One region of the Kocuria sp. KSNUG genome, then DNA from elsewhere that is predicted to be linked to it. Evidence: predicted binding sites of a transcription regulator. Region 1 holds the regulator's gene; the other holds the start of a gene.
The links. The regulator HspR, encoded in region 1, represses chaperone genes until heat shock. The targets are predictions, from matches to a motif close to AAGTTGAGTCNNNNNGACTCAACTT.

Region 1 (7,647 bases):
GGACGACCTAGGGTGGTGGCATCCGGTCCCCGACCCGCAGGAGCTCCCATGCCCGATTCCCACGACGCCGACGCCGCGCCGGAGGGCGGGAGCTCGTCCGGGCAGGCCCCCGGTGCAGCTGCCCCTCGACGGGGAATGGCCGGCGCCAAGACCTTCCTCTCGGAGATCACCTACCCCCACAACATCCATCCCGCGGTGGTCCCCGGGGTGTCCGTGGAGGACCAGAAGGTGCGCTACGGCGTGGACAGGGTCGTCGTGGGTGTGGCAGGTGCGCTGATCCTCGCGTTCATCGCCTGGGGACTCGTGGACACGGACTCCCTCACGGCCGCCTCCACGGCGGCACTGAACTGGACCATGCTGAACATGGGGTGGGCGTTCAACGTCCTGGCCATCGGACTGCTCATCTACCTGGTCTACCTCGCGGTCTCGCGCTACGGTCGGATACCCCTGGGGCTGGACGGGGACAAACCCGAGTACTCCACGGCTTCCTGGGCCGCCATGCTCTTTGCGGCGGGGATCGGGATCGGGATCATCTTCTTCGGCCCGTACGAACCCATGACCTACTTCCTGTCCCCCCGCCCCGGCTCCGCGGATCCGGGAACGGTGGACGCCATGAAGAAGGCCTCGGCCCAGGCCGCACTCCACTGGGGGCTCAACGCGTGGGCCATCTACGGTCTGGTGGGCGTGGCCGTGGCGTACACCTCCTACCGCCGTGGTCGCGTGCCCCTCATGAGTTCCGTCTTCGCCCCGTTCTTCCGCAACGGCAACACCGACAACGCCGCGGGGCGCACGATCGACATCCTCGCCATCGTCGCCACACTGTTCGGCACGGCTGCCTCGCTCGGAATCGGAGCGCTGCAGATCGCCCGGGGTGTGGAGGTCTTCACCGGACTCGGCACCTCCGGCAACGCCGCCGCGCTGCTGATCATCGCGGTGCTCACCGCGGGGTTCATCGCGTCCGCAGTATCGGGAGTGGCCCGGGGGATCCGCTGGCTGTCCAACATCAACATGGTCCTGGCGATCTCGCTCGCCGTGTTCTTCTTCGTGGTGGGTCCCACCGCGTTCCTGCTCAACTTCGTTCCCTCGGTGATCGTCACGTACTTCGCGGAGCTGCCCGAGATGCTCTCCGCCTCCATGTCCGACGGCCCGGAGATGCAGGAGTTCCTCTCCTCCTGGACCACGTTCTACTGGGCCTGGTGGGTCTCCTGGGCGCCGTTCGTGGGGATCTTCGTGGCCAAGATCTCCCGCGGGCGCACCATCCGCCAGTTCATCCTGGGTGTCCTCTTCATTCCCTCCACCATCGTGGTCCTGGCATTCACCGTGCTGGGCGGCACCGCGATCCACCAGCAGATGCAGACAGGCTCGATCGCGCCGGACAACACCGTGGAGAGCCTGCCCGCGCCCGAGGAGATCTTCTTCACCGTGCTGGACGGGCTGCCCGGGGCCGGGATCATGGCGGCCGTGGTGGTGGTCATGCTCGCCATCTTCTTCGTGACCACGGCGGACTCCGCCTCCGTGGTGGCGTCCCAGATGGCGCAGCGCGGCAACCCCGAGCCCAAGCGGCGAGTCACGGTGTTCTGGGGACTGTGCATGGCGGGGATCGCCGTGGTGATGCTTCTGCTGGGCGGGGAGACCGCGCTGACGGGCCTGCAGAACCTCATCACGGTCACGGCGCTGCCGTTCACCCTCATCATGTTCGCCATGGCCGTGGCGTTCCACAAGGACCTGCGGCGGGACCCCATGATCATCCGCGAGCAGTACTCCCGCTGGGCCGTGGACAAGTCGGTGCGCCACGGGATCGACGAGTACGGTGACGACTTCACGTTCTCGGTGGAACGGGCGGAGGACGGCAAGTGGGCCACGGGGGCGGACTTCGACTCTGCTGCACCGGAGGTCACGGACTGGTACCGGCGCACGGACGAGGACGGCAACCCCGTGGACTACGACTACGAAACCGGTGAGTTCTCCGCGCCGACCCGCCAGGAGGACCCACCGCACGGGCAGAGCTGACCCCACCACGACGTGGCGGAGCCCCGCACCACAGCGTGGTGCGGGGCTCCTCCACGCAACGGGCCGTTCCGGCACCCTCAGCTCGTGCGTCGGCCGCGCCGGGTCTCACGGGCCGTCTTCCCGCCGCCCGCACCGTTGGACGTCACTCCGTGCTCCGGCTTGGCCGGGCGGTACAGCATCAGCGCCTGGGACACCTTGCGCGCGGGTCGACGGGTGCCGCGGGCGATCCGCACCACGTCCCCCTCGGAGCCCGCGGTGAAGATCATGTCCCGCTCGCGCCGCGCCTCGCGCTCCCGGTCGAGCTCCTCGCTCAGCTCGGTGACCCGGGACTGCAGCGCCTGCACCTGGTTCTCCAGCTGCATGATGCGCTTGATCCCCTCCAGGGACACCCCCTCCTGGGAGAGCTCCTGGATCTGGCGCAGCTTCTGCACGTCCATCTGGGAGTAGCGCCGCGCCCTGCCCGAGGCGCGGGACGGCGTCACGAGCCCCATGCGGTCGTACTGGCGCAGCGTCTGCGGGTGCATGTCCGCGAGCTCGGCGGCCACCGAGATCACGAACACGGGCTGGGTGAAGTCCAGAGCCATCTCAGACCGCCGCCTCCTCGCTCAGGGCCGCGCGGGGGTCGAAGCCCTCCGTGGCCCGGGCGAACTCGCGCAGGGCGTCCTGCGCGGCGTCGTCGAGATCCGCGGGGAGCTGGACCTGGACGGTGACGATCATGTTGCCCGTGGTGGACCCGGACGTGAAGCCCTTGCCCTTCACACGCATGCGGTGCCCGGAGGACGTGCCCGCCGGAACCTTGAGGTTCACGTGACCCTCGTCCAGGGTGGGCACCTGCACGGTGGCCCCCAGACCGGCCTCGGAGACGGTGACCGGGACGGTGACGTGCACGTCCTGGCCCTCGCGGGTGAAGAAGGGGTGTTCCTTGACCTTCACGGTCACCAGGAGGTCGCCGCTGCCGCCCGGGCCGGAGTGGCCCTTGCCCGCGATCTTCAGCCGCTGCCCGTCCTTCACACCCTGCGGGATGCGCACCGTGGTGGTCTGGCCGTTGCCCCGCCGCAGCTTGACCGTGGTGCCACGGTAGGCCGAGCGCAGCGGGATGGTGGTGGTCGTGTGGATGTCCTCGCCCTTGCGGGGCGGGGCCTGGTACCCGCCGTAGCCGCCCTGGCCGCCGAATCCACCGCCGGTGCTGTACCGCGGGTCCCCGCCCTGCGCGCCGCCGAACTGGGCGAAGATGTCCTCGAAGCCGCCTCCGCCGCTCGACGTGGTGTAGCGCCTGCGGCCGCCACCGCCGCCGTTGAACAGGTCCCCGAAGATGTCCTCGAAACCTGCACCCCCGGCGCCGCCCGCGGGGCCACCGGCCGTGAAGCGTGCACCCGAGCCCATGGCGCGGATGGCGTCGTACTGCTCACGCTCCTCGGGATCGGACAGCACCGCGTTGGCCTCGGTGATGTCCTTGAACTTCTTCTCCGCGGCCGCGTCCCCCGGGTTCTGGTCCGGGTGGTACGTGCGGGCCAGCTTGCGGTACGCCTTCTTGACGTCCTCCGGTGATGCGTCCTTGGAGACGCCCAGCACGCTGTAGAAATCCTTGTCGATCCAGTCCTGACTGGCCATGACGCCTCCTTTCTGTGAGATCTTCCTCGGTAGAACTCGGGGCGGGTCCCGTCATGTGGACCCGCCCCGAGGAGTTGGTGCGCCCTACGGCTGCGCCGCGACGGCCACCTGGGCCGCGCGGACCACCTTGGCACCGACCTTGAACCCCGATCGCAGCACCATGGACACGTGGTCCGGCTCCACCTCGTCGGTGGGCTGCTGCATCACGGCCTCGTGGACGGTGGGGTCGAAGCTCTCCCCCACCTCGCCGATGCGGGTGAGCCCCTTCTTGCCCAGGGCGTCCTCGAGCTTGGTGGCGATCGCCGCGAACGGGCCGTCCTCCAGGTCACCAGCCCTGCGGGCGGCGTCGATGTCGTCCAGCACCGGCAGGAGCGCGGAGATCAGCTCACCCGAGACGAAGTCCCGCAGCTGGTCCTTCTCCCGCACCGTGCGGTTCTTGTAGTTCACGAACTCCGCCTGCAGGCGACGCAGGTCCTCGAGGCGCTCGTCCGCGAGGCGCTGGGCCTCGGAGTCGCCCTCCGGGGCGGCGTCGCCGGTCGACGACGCCGCGTCCGCGGACTCCGCGTCCTGGGACTGGGGGGTGTCGAGGATGTCGTCCACGGTGAGCCCCCCGTCCTGGGATGCGCCCTGCTGGTGCTGAGCGGGCTGCTCCGGATCCTCCGGCACGGGCTGGCCGTGGCCCTCGGTGTTCTCGGAATCGCTCATGCTCACTTCTTCCCGTCGTTGTCGTCGTCCACGACCTCGGCGTCGACGATGTCGTCGTCGTCCGATGCCTGGGCGCCCTCGGCGCCCGCGGCACCCTCGGCCTGGGACTGGGCGTACAGGGCCTCGCCGATCTTGGTCTGCGAGGTCTGCAGCTTCTCGAACGCGGTCTTCACGGCGTCGTCGTCATCGCCCTCGAGCGCGGCCTTGACGGCGTCCACGTCCGCCTGGACCTCGGTCTTGACGTCCTCGGGGATGGCGCCCTCGTCGTCCTTGATCAGCTTCTCCACCGAGTACGCGGTCTGCTCCGCGTTGTTGCGGCGGTCCGCGGCCTCGCGGCGCTGCTTGTCGGCGTCAGCGTTGGCCTCGGCGTCCTTGACCATGCGGTCGATGTCCTCCTTGGACAGCGAGGTGCCGCCCGTGATGGTCATCGACTGCTCCTTGCCGGTGCCCTTGTCCTTGGCGGACACGTGCACGATGCCGTTGGCGTCGATGTCGAAGGTGACCTCGATCTGCGGCATGCCGCGCGGAGCCGGCGCGATGCCGGTCAGCTCGAACGTGCCCAGGTTCTTGTTGTCCCGGGTGAACTCGCGCTCACCCTGGAAGACCTGGATGGACACGGACGGCTGGTTGTCCTCCGCCGTGGTGAAGGTCTCGGAGCGCTTGGTGGGGATGGCCGTGTTGCGCTCGATGAGCTTGGTCATCACGCCGCCCTTGGTCTCGATGCCCAGCGACAGCGGGGTCACGTCGATCAGCAGCACGTCCTTGCGGTCACCCTTGAGCACACCGGCCTGGATGGCGGCGCCGATGGCCACGACCTCGTCCGGGTTCACGCCCTTGTTGGGGGCCTTGCCGGCCATCTCCGTGACCTTCTCGGCCACGGCGGGCATGCGGGTGGAACCACCCACGAGCACCACGTGGTCGATGTCGGAGACGTTGATCCCGGCCTCGGTGATGACGTCCTTGAACGGCTTCTCCGTGCGGGCCAGCAGGTCCTTGGTGAGGTCCTCGAACTTGGCGCGGGAGAGCTTCTCGTCCAGGTGCACCGGGCCCTCGGGGGTCACGGACAGGTACTGCAGGGAGATGGTGGTGGAGGTGGCCGAGGAGAGCTCCTTCTTGGCCTGCTCCGCGGACTCCTTCAGGCGCTGCAGGGCGATCTTGTCCTTGGACAGGTCCGCACCGGTCTTGGACTTCACCTGCTCCAGCAGCCAGTCCACGATCCGCTGGTCCCAGTCGTCGCCGCCCAGACGGTTGTCACCGGCGGTGGCGCGGACCTGGATGGTGGAGAAGTCGTCCTCGTCCTTGCCGACCTCCAGCAGGGAGACGTCGAAGGTGCCGCCACCGAGGTCGAAGACCAGGATGAGCTCGTCCTCCTTGCCCTTCTCCAGGCCGTAGGCCAGGGCCGCGGCGGTGGGCTCGTTGACGATGCGCAGCACGTTCATGCCGGCAACCTCACCGGCCTCCTTGGTGGCCTGACGCTCGGCGTCGTTGAAGTACGCGGGGACGGTGATCACGGCGTCCGTGACCTTGTCGCCCAGGTAGGACTCCGCGTCCGCCTTGAGCTTCATGAGCGTGCGGGCGGAGATCTCCTGCGGGGTGTACTTCTTGCCGTCGATCTCGGTGGTCCAGTCGGTGCCCATGTGGCGCTTCACGGAGGCCACGGTACGGTCCACGTTGGTCACGGCCTGGCGCTTGGCCACGTCACCCACGAGGGTCTCGCCGTCCTTGGAGAACGCGACGACGGACGGGGTGGTGCGCGCACCCTCGGCGTTGGCGATGACGACGGGCTCGCCGCCCTCCAGCACTGCGACCACGGAGTTGGTGGTACCGAGGTCGATTCCTACTGCACGAGACATTCTCTGTCCTTTCGTTGTTGCGGGGCGGTCCGGGGTCCCGTGGGGGTGTCGACCCGGACCGTCAATCCTTGAGCTTTCAAGACTCAAGTTTACTCGTTGAGTCGGTGGTGTCAACTTAAGTTGAGTCGTCTTCACTCAAGAGCGTGGGGACCATGTCGCCCGGAACCCCGCGCGTGAGTTAGGGCGCCTACCGATTCGGCGTTACAATCGGGGGTTTGTACGCCCAGGGCGAAACATTGCCCGATTCCGGGCGCACGCCCACCACGTCCACGGGAGACCACACACCTTCACGAGATCCCACACTCCCCCGCCGCAGTCAGGAGAACTGTCTTGAGCACGCCACCGCATTCCCCGGAATCGGAACCGCAGCAACCCCCCGCCCACCACGGCTCCTCCGCCGGACCCGCGACCCGCAGCAGGCCGCGACAGATCTTCGACGAGCTGACGTACCCCCACGGCATCCACCCGGCACTGGTGCCGGGCGTGGGCGTGGAGGACCGCAAGGTCCGCTTCTCCACGGACAAGGCGGTGTTCATCATCACCGCCCTGCTGATCGTGGGGTTCATCGCCTGGGGCGTGCTGGGGACCGAGAGCCTCTCCGCCGTCTCTGCCACCGCGCTGGCCTGGGTCACGGAGAACACGGGGTGGTTCTTCATCCTGCTCTCCACCGCGGCCGTGTTCTTCATGCTCTTCATCGGCTTCACCCGCACCGGACGCATCAAGCTCGGCCGTGACGACGAGGAGCCCGAGTACTCCTTCTTCTCCTGGCTCGCGATGCTCTTCGCCGCCGGCATGGGCATCGGGCTCATGTTCTACGGCGCCTTCGAGCCCATGACCTACTTCGAGAGCGGGATCCCCGGGTTCTCCCACGTGGCCGAGGCCGGCGAGGAGTCCATGGCGGTCTACGCCCTCGTGCAGTCCGCCTTCCACTGGGCGCTGAACCCCTGGGCCATCTACGCCGTGGTCGGCGTCTCCGTGGCCTACGGCGCCTACCGCCGCGGCCGCGCGCCCCTGATCTCCCGCGTGTTCACCGCGCTGCTCGGTCACAAGCGCGTGGACGGCCCCCTGGGCAAGCTCATCGACGTGTTCGCGATCTTCGCCACCCTGTTCGGCACCGCGGCCTCCCTGGGCATGGGCGCCATGCAGATCGGCTCCGGCATCTCGATCGTGGGTGGGATCGGCGAGCTGGGCAACAACGCCCTGATCATGATCATCGCGCTGCTGTCCGTGGGCTTCATCATCTCGGCCGTCTCGGGCGTCTCCCGCGGCATCCGCTACCTGTCCAACATCAACCTGACGCTCGCGTTCATCCTGGCGCTGTTCGTGTTCTTCGTGGGCCCCACCGTCTACCTGCTGACGCTGATCCCCTCCACGTTCTCCACCTACATCTCCGAGTTCCTCTTCATGACCGGCCAGTCCGCGGCGTGGGGACCCGAGAGCGCCGAGTTCTCGAACAGCTGGACCGTGT
Region 2 (7,647 bases), 620 kb from region 1:
CACGGTGGGGCGTACGTGCACCCCATGACGGGGACGCACTGGCGGTGGATCGACGCCCTCATGCAGCGCACCGGGGCCACCGTGGTGGTGCCGGGCTACGGGCTCGCTCCGGATCACACGGTGGACGAGGCCCTGGCGCTCGCCGACGGCGTGTGGTCCCTGGCGCGGTCCCTGTCCCCGCGGGTCTTCCTCGCCGGTGATTCCGCCGGCGGTGGTCTGGCGGTCGCTCAGGCCATGCGGCTGCGCGAGGCCGGTGCCGAGCAGCCCGCAGGGCTCATCCTGGTGTCCCCGTGGGTCGATGCCACAGTGAGCAATCCGGAGATCGAGGAGTACCGCTCCGTGGACCACATGCTGGACACCGAGGGGCCGCGCGCGGCCGGCCGCTGGTGGGCCGGAACCCGCGACGTCACGGACCCCATGGTGAGCCCCGCGTTCGGTGAGGTGCACGGCCTGCCGCGCACGTTCGTGCTGCAGGGGGACCGGGACATGCTGTTCCCGGACACCATGGAGTTCGTCACGGACCTGGTCCGTGCGGGCGTGGACACCACCACCGTGGTGTGCGAGGGCGGCCCCCACGTGTACGCCCTGATGGTGTGGTCCAAGCGGGCCACCGAGGACCTCGACCGGGTGGTGCGCTGGATGGGCCGCTGAGCGTCCCTCGCACCGGCTCAACGGGCCCCGGGTGCCGACCGTCCTGGTCGTTGCCCGGGGCCCGTTCTCATTCCCGGCCCACCGTGCGGAAGTACCACGCGTAGAACGCGGTCCACCCGGTGCCGAAGATCGCCCACCGCACCCGTTCGGGAGCGTCCGGCCAGAGCCGTCCGTGCAGGGCGGAGATCCCGCCGACCGCGGCCGTGACCACCACGAAGCGCGGGGCCCGTGCGGGCACGGACCACGCGAGGAACCGGTGCAGCGGATCACCGCGCAGCCCGGCGGTGCGGGCGTAGAGCTTGTAGGGGGTGCCCCGCAGCGGCCCCAGGAGCACGGCCGTGAACCCGCGGGCGGCCATGTCCCGTTCCACCCGCGCGACCATCGCGGAGGAGACCGCGGGGATCCGGGCGAGCATCCGCGCCGAGTCGTCACCGGGAACACGGGCACCCCAGCGGTGCATCACGGCGCCGCCCACCAGGGCACCCGTGGTGGCCGACGCCGCGCACGCGAGTCCGCGGGGCAGGTTCCGGAGGGCAGCCGCGGAGAGCCACACGTCCGGGACCACGAAGAACGCGGTGGCCTCCGCGAAGCCCCAGGCACCGGCCACGGCGTGGTCACGCAGCACACTCACCGGGCTCCACCACCCCGGGGTGGGCGCGGCGCGTGACGGCGGCTCCCGGTGTGGCACGCGGAGCGTCTCCGCAGGTCAGCCGTGGCCGGTGCGGGCTCCAGGGCCGCGTGGGCCCGTCCAGGGTTCTGCTGTGCACGGTGGTCTCCCGGTGGTCTCGAGGCGGCGCGGTTGTGGACATCCAACCACCGCAGGGCCGCGGGTGTGCCACTGTTGGCGCAGATCCACAGTCCCCACGGCCCGAGGAGACGCCGCATGGCCACCACCGATCCCCTGCGCAGGCCCATCCCGCAGCGTTCCGCCGGGTGGGCCACCGCCATCGCCGGCGCCCTGCAGCGCGCGGGACTGCGCCCCAACCACATCTCGGTGGCCTCGGTGCTCGTCTCCCTGGTGGGCTGCGGCTGCCTGGCGGTCTCGGTGCACGCGGACGACGCCGCCCGCACCCTCGCGCTCGTCCTCGCCGCGCTCTGCATCCCCCTGCGTCTGCTGTGCAACATGTTCGACGGGATGCTCGCCGTGGAGGGCGGGCTACGCACACCCACGGGGGAGCTCTACAACGAGGTGCCGGACCGGATCTCAGACTTGGCGCTGCTCGCGGGGGCCGGCTGGGCGGCGTCGTCGGTGGTGGGCGGTGCAGCCCTGGGGTGGCTGGCCGGGAGCCTCGCGGTGCTCACCGCCTACGTGCGGACCCTGGGCGTGAGCGTGGGGTGCGCGCAGCAGTTCGGTGGGGTGCTGCCCAAGCAGCGGCGCATGTGGCTGCTCCTGGCGGGGATCCTGCTGAGCGCCACCGAGCCGTGGTGGGGGTGGCCGCGCGGGAGCGTCCTGTGGGTCACGCTCGTGCTCGTGGTGCTGGGGTGCGCGCTGACCGTGACCACCCGGCTGCTGGCCGTGGCCCGCGAACTGCGGGAGAAGGGGTAGGCCGCCATGGAGATCGGACTGCTGGGCGGGCCCACGTGGTGGTTCCTCGCCGGACTGCTGGGGTTCCTGGTGCTCGCCACCGTGGTGGCGGAGCTGATGTACCGGCGCACGGCGTCGGAAGGGCTGCGGGCCACGCTGCTGAACGTGCGGCAGCGGATCTTCGCCTGGTGGATCATGGTGGCGGTGCTCGTGGGCAGCCTGGCACTGGGGGAGACCGCGGTGGTGCTGCTGTTCCTCGCCCTGTCCCTGCTGGCCCTGCGGGAGTTCGCCAACCTGCTGCCGCCCGGGGAGCGGGACCGGAGGGTGCTGAGCTGGATCATGGTGGTTCTCGCCCCGCTGCACTTCTGGTTCGTGTGGGAGCACTGGTACGGGATGTTCGCCATCTTCATCCCGGTGTACGCGTTCCTGTTCCTGCCCGTGCTGCTCGCGCTGTCCGGGCGCACGGAGTCGTTCCTGCACCGGGCCGCCCTGAGCCAGTGGGGGCTCATGGTGTGCGTCTACGCCCTGAGCTACCTCCCGGCGGTGCTGCAGCTGCCCGTGGCCATCCACGAGGGCAGGGCCGCGGCGGACGGCTCCGCCGTGGGCTCCGGTGGCGTGGAGGCGGGCGCGCTGCTGCTGTTCCTCGCCGTGGTGGTGCAGGGCTCGGACGTCCTGCAGTACCTGTGGGGCAAGACCGTGGGCCGGCACCGGATCGCGCCCACCGTGAGCCCGAACAAGACGTGGGAGGGCTTCGTGGGCGGGGTGCTCTCCGCCACGGCTCTGGGGGCGGCGCTGTGGTGGCTGACCCCGTTCACCCCGTGGCAGGCCGGGGTGCTGGCCCTGGTGTCCTGCCTGCTGGGTTTCGTGGGCGGGCTCGTGATGAGCAGCCTCAAACGGGACCGCGGCATCAAGGACTTCGGGGCGCTCATCCCGGGCCACGGCGGGATCCTGGACCGGATGGACTCCCTGATCTTCGCGGCACCGGTGTTCTTCCACCTGACCCGGTTCTTCTTCGCGGGGTGAGTCCCAGGCCCCCGCGCGTGACCGAGGGCCCACGGGATCTCCCGCGGGCCCTCGTGGCTCACTCAGTGCGTGCCGGCTGGCGCCGGGCGGTCAGCTCTCGGAGTCCTCGCCGGACTCGGCCTGCTGCTCCTGCTGGCCGTTCTCCAGCACCACGTTGTCCTGGTTCTGGCCCGTGGCCACCTGGATCTTGCGCGGCTGGGACTTGGGGGACACGGGGATGGTCACGGTCAGCACGCCGTTGTCGTACGCGGCGGTGATGTTCTCGGTGTCGATGCCCTGGCCCAGGTTCAGCTGGCGCACGAAGGAGTGGTTGCGGCGCTCGCGCACGATCCACTTGGTGTCCTTCTCCGCGGAGGGCAGGCGGCGCTGCGCGCGGATGGTCAGCAGCTGGCCGTCCACGTCCACGTCCACGCTGGTGGGGTCGATGCCCGGGAGGTCCGCGGCGAGGTAGTAGTTGGAGCCCCGGCGAAAGAGGTCCATGGGCATCTGCTCCAGGCCGTTGCGGGTGGAGAGCACCTGGTTGGCGAAGTTCTGGACCTCGGAGAACGGATCGAAGGTTGCCATGACTGCTGTTCCTTTCCTGTGCGACTCGTCCGTGGTGCGCCCCGGAGCCCCCGTGAAACCGGTGGACGAGGAGCCGTCACGTTCCTTGAGTACCCCTGACTCAACTGCTCATAAATTAGCACTCTCCCCGGCCGGGTGCCAAGGGTTGGAGCATTAAAGTTGAGCGGATTCAGCTCAAGGCGCACACGGGTTGCGTCGGGTCCGAATGGGTGGGGCGGGCGGCGTCGTCGTTCCTAGAATCGAAGCACCAGAGACGTTCCCGAGAGCAGGAGGACACCGTGCCCAAGGCGAGGAAGAACGGTCGCGCGCGTCAGGACGAGATTCCGTCCACGCTGCGGCGCTCGGACGAGAAGGCGCAGGACACGTTCGCGCAGGCGTACGACTCTGCGGAGGACGAGTACCACGACGAGTCCCGCGCCGCCCGCACCGCGTGGGCCGCGGTGAAGCACACCTACGAGAAGGTGGGGGACCACTGGGAGCCCAAGGAGGAGAACGGCCCGTCGGACGCCAGCGCGGAGCAGGGCGGGCTCAACTCCGAGGACACCGCCGGGGGAGTGGATGCGAACGCCTCCAAGGAGCACCTCTACGAGATCGCCCAGGAACTGGACGTGCAGGGCCGTTCGGACATGACCAAGGACGAGCTGGTGGAGGCCATCGAGAAGGCGAACGACAAGAGGACGCGGGACGCGCGGGACTGAGGCCCTAGAGCACCCGCGCCAGGAACACCGAGGCGGTGGTGTCCTGGTGGAAGGACTCCACGGGCTCGTAGCCGCGGTTGCGGAACATCGCGATGCCCTCGGTCATCTCCGGGTTCAGGGAGACCACGGCCGTGGTGGCGCCGAAGGAGCGCACCTTGTTCTCGAGCGCCCGGACGAGCGTACGGGCGTGGCCCTTGCCGCGGTGCTCCGGGGTGACCCAGATCCGGCGCAGCTCCACGCGCTCGTCGTCGATCCGCCGGACCGCTCCGCATGCGATCACGGCTCCCGTGACCAGGTCCGTCATGAGGAAGAAGTCCCCGTGGGGCGGGGTCACGTCCTCAGGGCCGGAGACCTCGGTGAGCGCGGGGTCGAACCCGCCGTCGATCCGGTGGTCCAGTTCGCTGAAGTACGCGCTCAGGGCCTGCAGGGTGTGCTCGCTGGCGGCCTGACCCTCCACGATGCGGACCGGTGCGGTGGAATTCATCCCACCATGGTGGCACCTCCATGTGCTGTTCACCAGGGATGGTGTGATGTAGCTTTCGTTCGTGACCGAGACCCGCTCCGGCGCCGCGCCGCGCCTGTCCATCCTGGTTCCCACGCCGCTGCTGATCACGGAGATCACGGAGCCGGCGGCGAACCGCAACCGCAGCCCCCACGAGTCGGACGTGCACATGCACCCCGGCGGGCAGGGCCTGTGGGTGGCCCGCATGGCCGGCTCCCTGGGCGCGGACGTCTCGGTGAACGGGCCGTTCGGTGGTGAGCTGGGCACCCTGATCCGCTCCATGCTGGACGGGCTCGGGATGCAGGTCAACGCCGTGCGCTACGGGTACGGCAACGGCGGCTACGTGTACGACCTGCGCGGTGAGGACCGGGAGACCGTGGCCCACATGCCGCCGCCCGAGCTCTCCCGCCACGAGCTGGACGACCTATACGGCACCGCGTTCGTGGACGCCCTGGCCTCGGACGTCCTCACGGTCACGGGCGCGGAACCCGGGGACGTGCTGCCGGCGTCGTTCTTCGGCCGGCTCATCCGGGACACCCGGGACGCGGGGACCACCGTGGTCGCGGACCTGAGCGGCGCTCCTGCGCTGGCCGCCGTGGACGCCCACGTGGACGTGCTCAAGATCAGCCACGAGGAGGTCCGGGACCTGGACCTCGGCTCGGACGACACCCCCGAGTCCCTCGTGGACGCCGGGCGGGCGCTCGTGGAGCGGGGTGCGGGCGCCGTCGTGGTCTCGCGCGCCAAGGACCCGGCGCTGCTCGTGGAGAAGGACACCGTGCGGGAGGTCTCGGCGCCGTCCATCACGCCGCTGGACCACCGCGGGGCGGGGGACTCCATGACCGCGGGCATCTCCGTGGGACTGGCGCGCGGCCTGGACCTGGTGGACGCCGTGGCCCTGGGAGCCTCGGCGGGTGCGCTGAACGTGGCCCGCCGTGGGCTCGGCACCGGCAACCGCACGACCATAGAGAAGTTCGCCCGCCAGATCACGGTGCGCACCCTCTCCTGACGGGCCCGGTCACAGGGGGCGCCACCCTGGTCCGGGCCCGGGCCGCGTGCCACCATGGACCCCATGCACATCCTGGTCACCAACGACGACGGCATCTCGTCCCCGGGACTGTCGGTGCTCGCGCGGGCCGCGCTGGACCGCGGGCACAGTGTCAAGGTGGCCGCTCCCGCCGAGGAGTACTCGGGCGCCAGCTCGTCCCTGTCCGGTGAGGAGATCGACGGGCGGATCGCCCTGGTCCCCGCGGACCCGCCCCGGATGCCCGAGGGCGTGGAGTGCGTGGGGGTGAAGGCCGCCCCCGCGCTGATTGCGTTCCTGGCCTCCTACGGGGCCTTCGGCCAGCGCCCGGACATGATCCTCTCCGGCGTGAACCTGGGCGCGAACACGGGCAAGGCCACTCTGCACTCGGGCACCGTGGGCGCGGTGCTCACGGGCGCGTCCCACGGGATCCCGGGGATCGCGGTGTCCATCACCTCCGGTGCACCCCAGCACTGGGACACAGCCCTGCTGGTCACCCGCTACGCACTGGAGCGCTGGGAGCACCGCCCGTTCGACGAGTGGATCCTCAACGTCAACGTCCCGGACGTGTCCCCGGACCGGCTGCGGGGGCTCAAACCCGCCCGGCTCGCGAGCTTCGGAGCGGTCCAGGCGCAGATCGGGCGCGGGGACGAGAAGCACATCGCGGTGACCTACAGTGCGGAGACAGGACCCGAGGAACCCGAGAGCGACCACTACCTCCTCACCCACGGCTGGGCCACGGCCACGCTGCTGCGCGCCCCCGTGGACGACCCCCACCAGGACTTCCGCACCGTCACCCCCGCCGACCTCGGCATCACAGTCCCCGCCCCGGACGCCGCCGCCGCACCCGGTCCCGGCGACGTCACCGTGGACTCCGCCACGGTCATACGCCGAACCTGACGTCCCGCCTCCCGTGAGCGGTAGGCACACGACGACCACGACGTCCGCCACCGGTCCCTGCACGTTCACACGGTGAGCGGATAGTCTTCCCGCGAGAAGCACTCTCCCTGCCCCTCCCGGCCACCGGGCCGGGGCCAGGGTGGGAACGGACCCCCTGCGGAAGGCGCGACCATGGCATCGACACCAGCGACGGACACGCACCCCAGCGGCGTCGAGGCCGTGGACGCCCCGAGCCGTAAGGACTGGATCGCGCTCGCGGCGCTCGCCGCCGGGCTCGGGATGATCGTGCTGGACGGCACGATCGTGGGGGTCGCCCTGCCCGCGATCATCCAGGACCTGCACCTGAACCTCACGGACGCGCAGTGGGTCAACAGCCTCTACGCGGTGCTGCTCGCGGCGCTGCTGCTGTCCACGGGCAAGCTCGCGGACCGCTGGGGGCGCAAGACCATGTTCATGGTGGGGCTCGTGGTCTTCGCCGGGGGCAGCCTGCTGGCGGCCCTGTCCGGCACGGCGGGGGGGCTCATCGCGTCCCGCGCGGTGCAGGCGCTCGGCGCGGCGTTCATCATGCCGTCCACCCTGTCCACGGTGAACGCGCTGTTCCGCGGGAAGTACCGCGGCCCGGCGTTCGGCGTGTGGGGCGCGGTGATGTCCGGTGCCGCGGCGATCGGCCCGCTGGTGGGCGGCGCCCTGACCCACTGGGCGTCGTGGCACTGGATCTTCCTGGTGAACCTGCCGCTCGCGGCGATCATCGCGGTGGTGGGGT

Region 2: AABM36_RS02945 (Hsp20/alpha crystallin family protein) is a predicted target of HspR. The motif match lies at 3,920-3,944, and genes of this name have one in related genera.

What each region holds. Positions count from the first base shown of each region.
Region 1 is NZ_CP150981.1:51,517-59,163, forward strand. Features, by position in the region: gene AABM36_RS00235 (BCCT family transporter) at 49-2,010, shown strand; gene AABM36_RS00240 (heat shock protein transcriptional repressor HspR) at 2,088-2,594, opposite strand; gene AABM36_RS00245 (DnaJ C-terminal domain-containing protein) at 2,596-3,621, opposite strand; gene AABM36_RS00250 (nucleotide exchange factor GrpE) at 3,706-4,332, opposite strand; gene dnaK (molecular chaperone DnaK) at 4,329-6,179, opposite strand; gene AABM36_RS00260 (BCCT family transporter) at 6,510-7,647, shown strand, end outside.
Region 2 is NZ_CP150981.1:670,999-678,645, forward strand. Features, by position in the region: gene AABM36_RS02925 (MMPL family transporter) at 1-651, shown strand, start outside; gene AABM36_RS02930 (hypothetical protein) at 719-1,282, opposite strand; gene AABM36_RS02935 (CDP-alcohol phosphatidyltransferase family protein) at 1,535-2,197, shown strand; gene AABM36_RS02940 (phosphatidate cytidylyltransferase) at 2,204-3,199, shown strand; gene AABM36_RS02945 (Hsp20/alpha crystallin family protein) at 3,290-3,763, opposite strand; gene AABM36_RS02950 (ChaB family protein) at 4,042-4,461, shown strand; gene AABM36_RS02955 (GNAT family N-acetyltransferase) at 4,466-4,945, opposite strand; gene AABM36_RS02960 (1-phosphofructokinase family hexose kinase) at 5,007-5,969, shown strand; gene surE (5'/3'-nucleotidase SurE) at 6,033-6,884, shown strand; gene AABM36_RS02970 (MFS transporter) at 7,056-7,647, shown strand, end outside.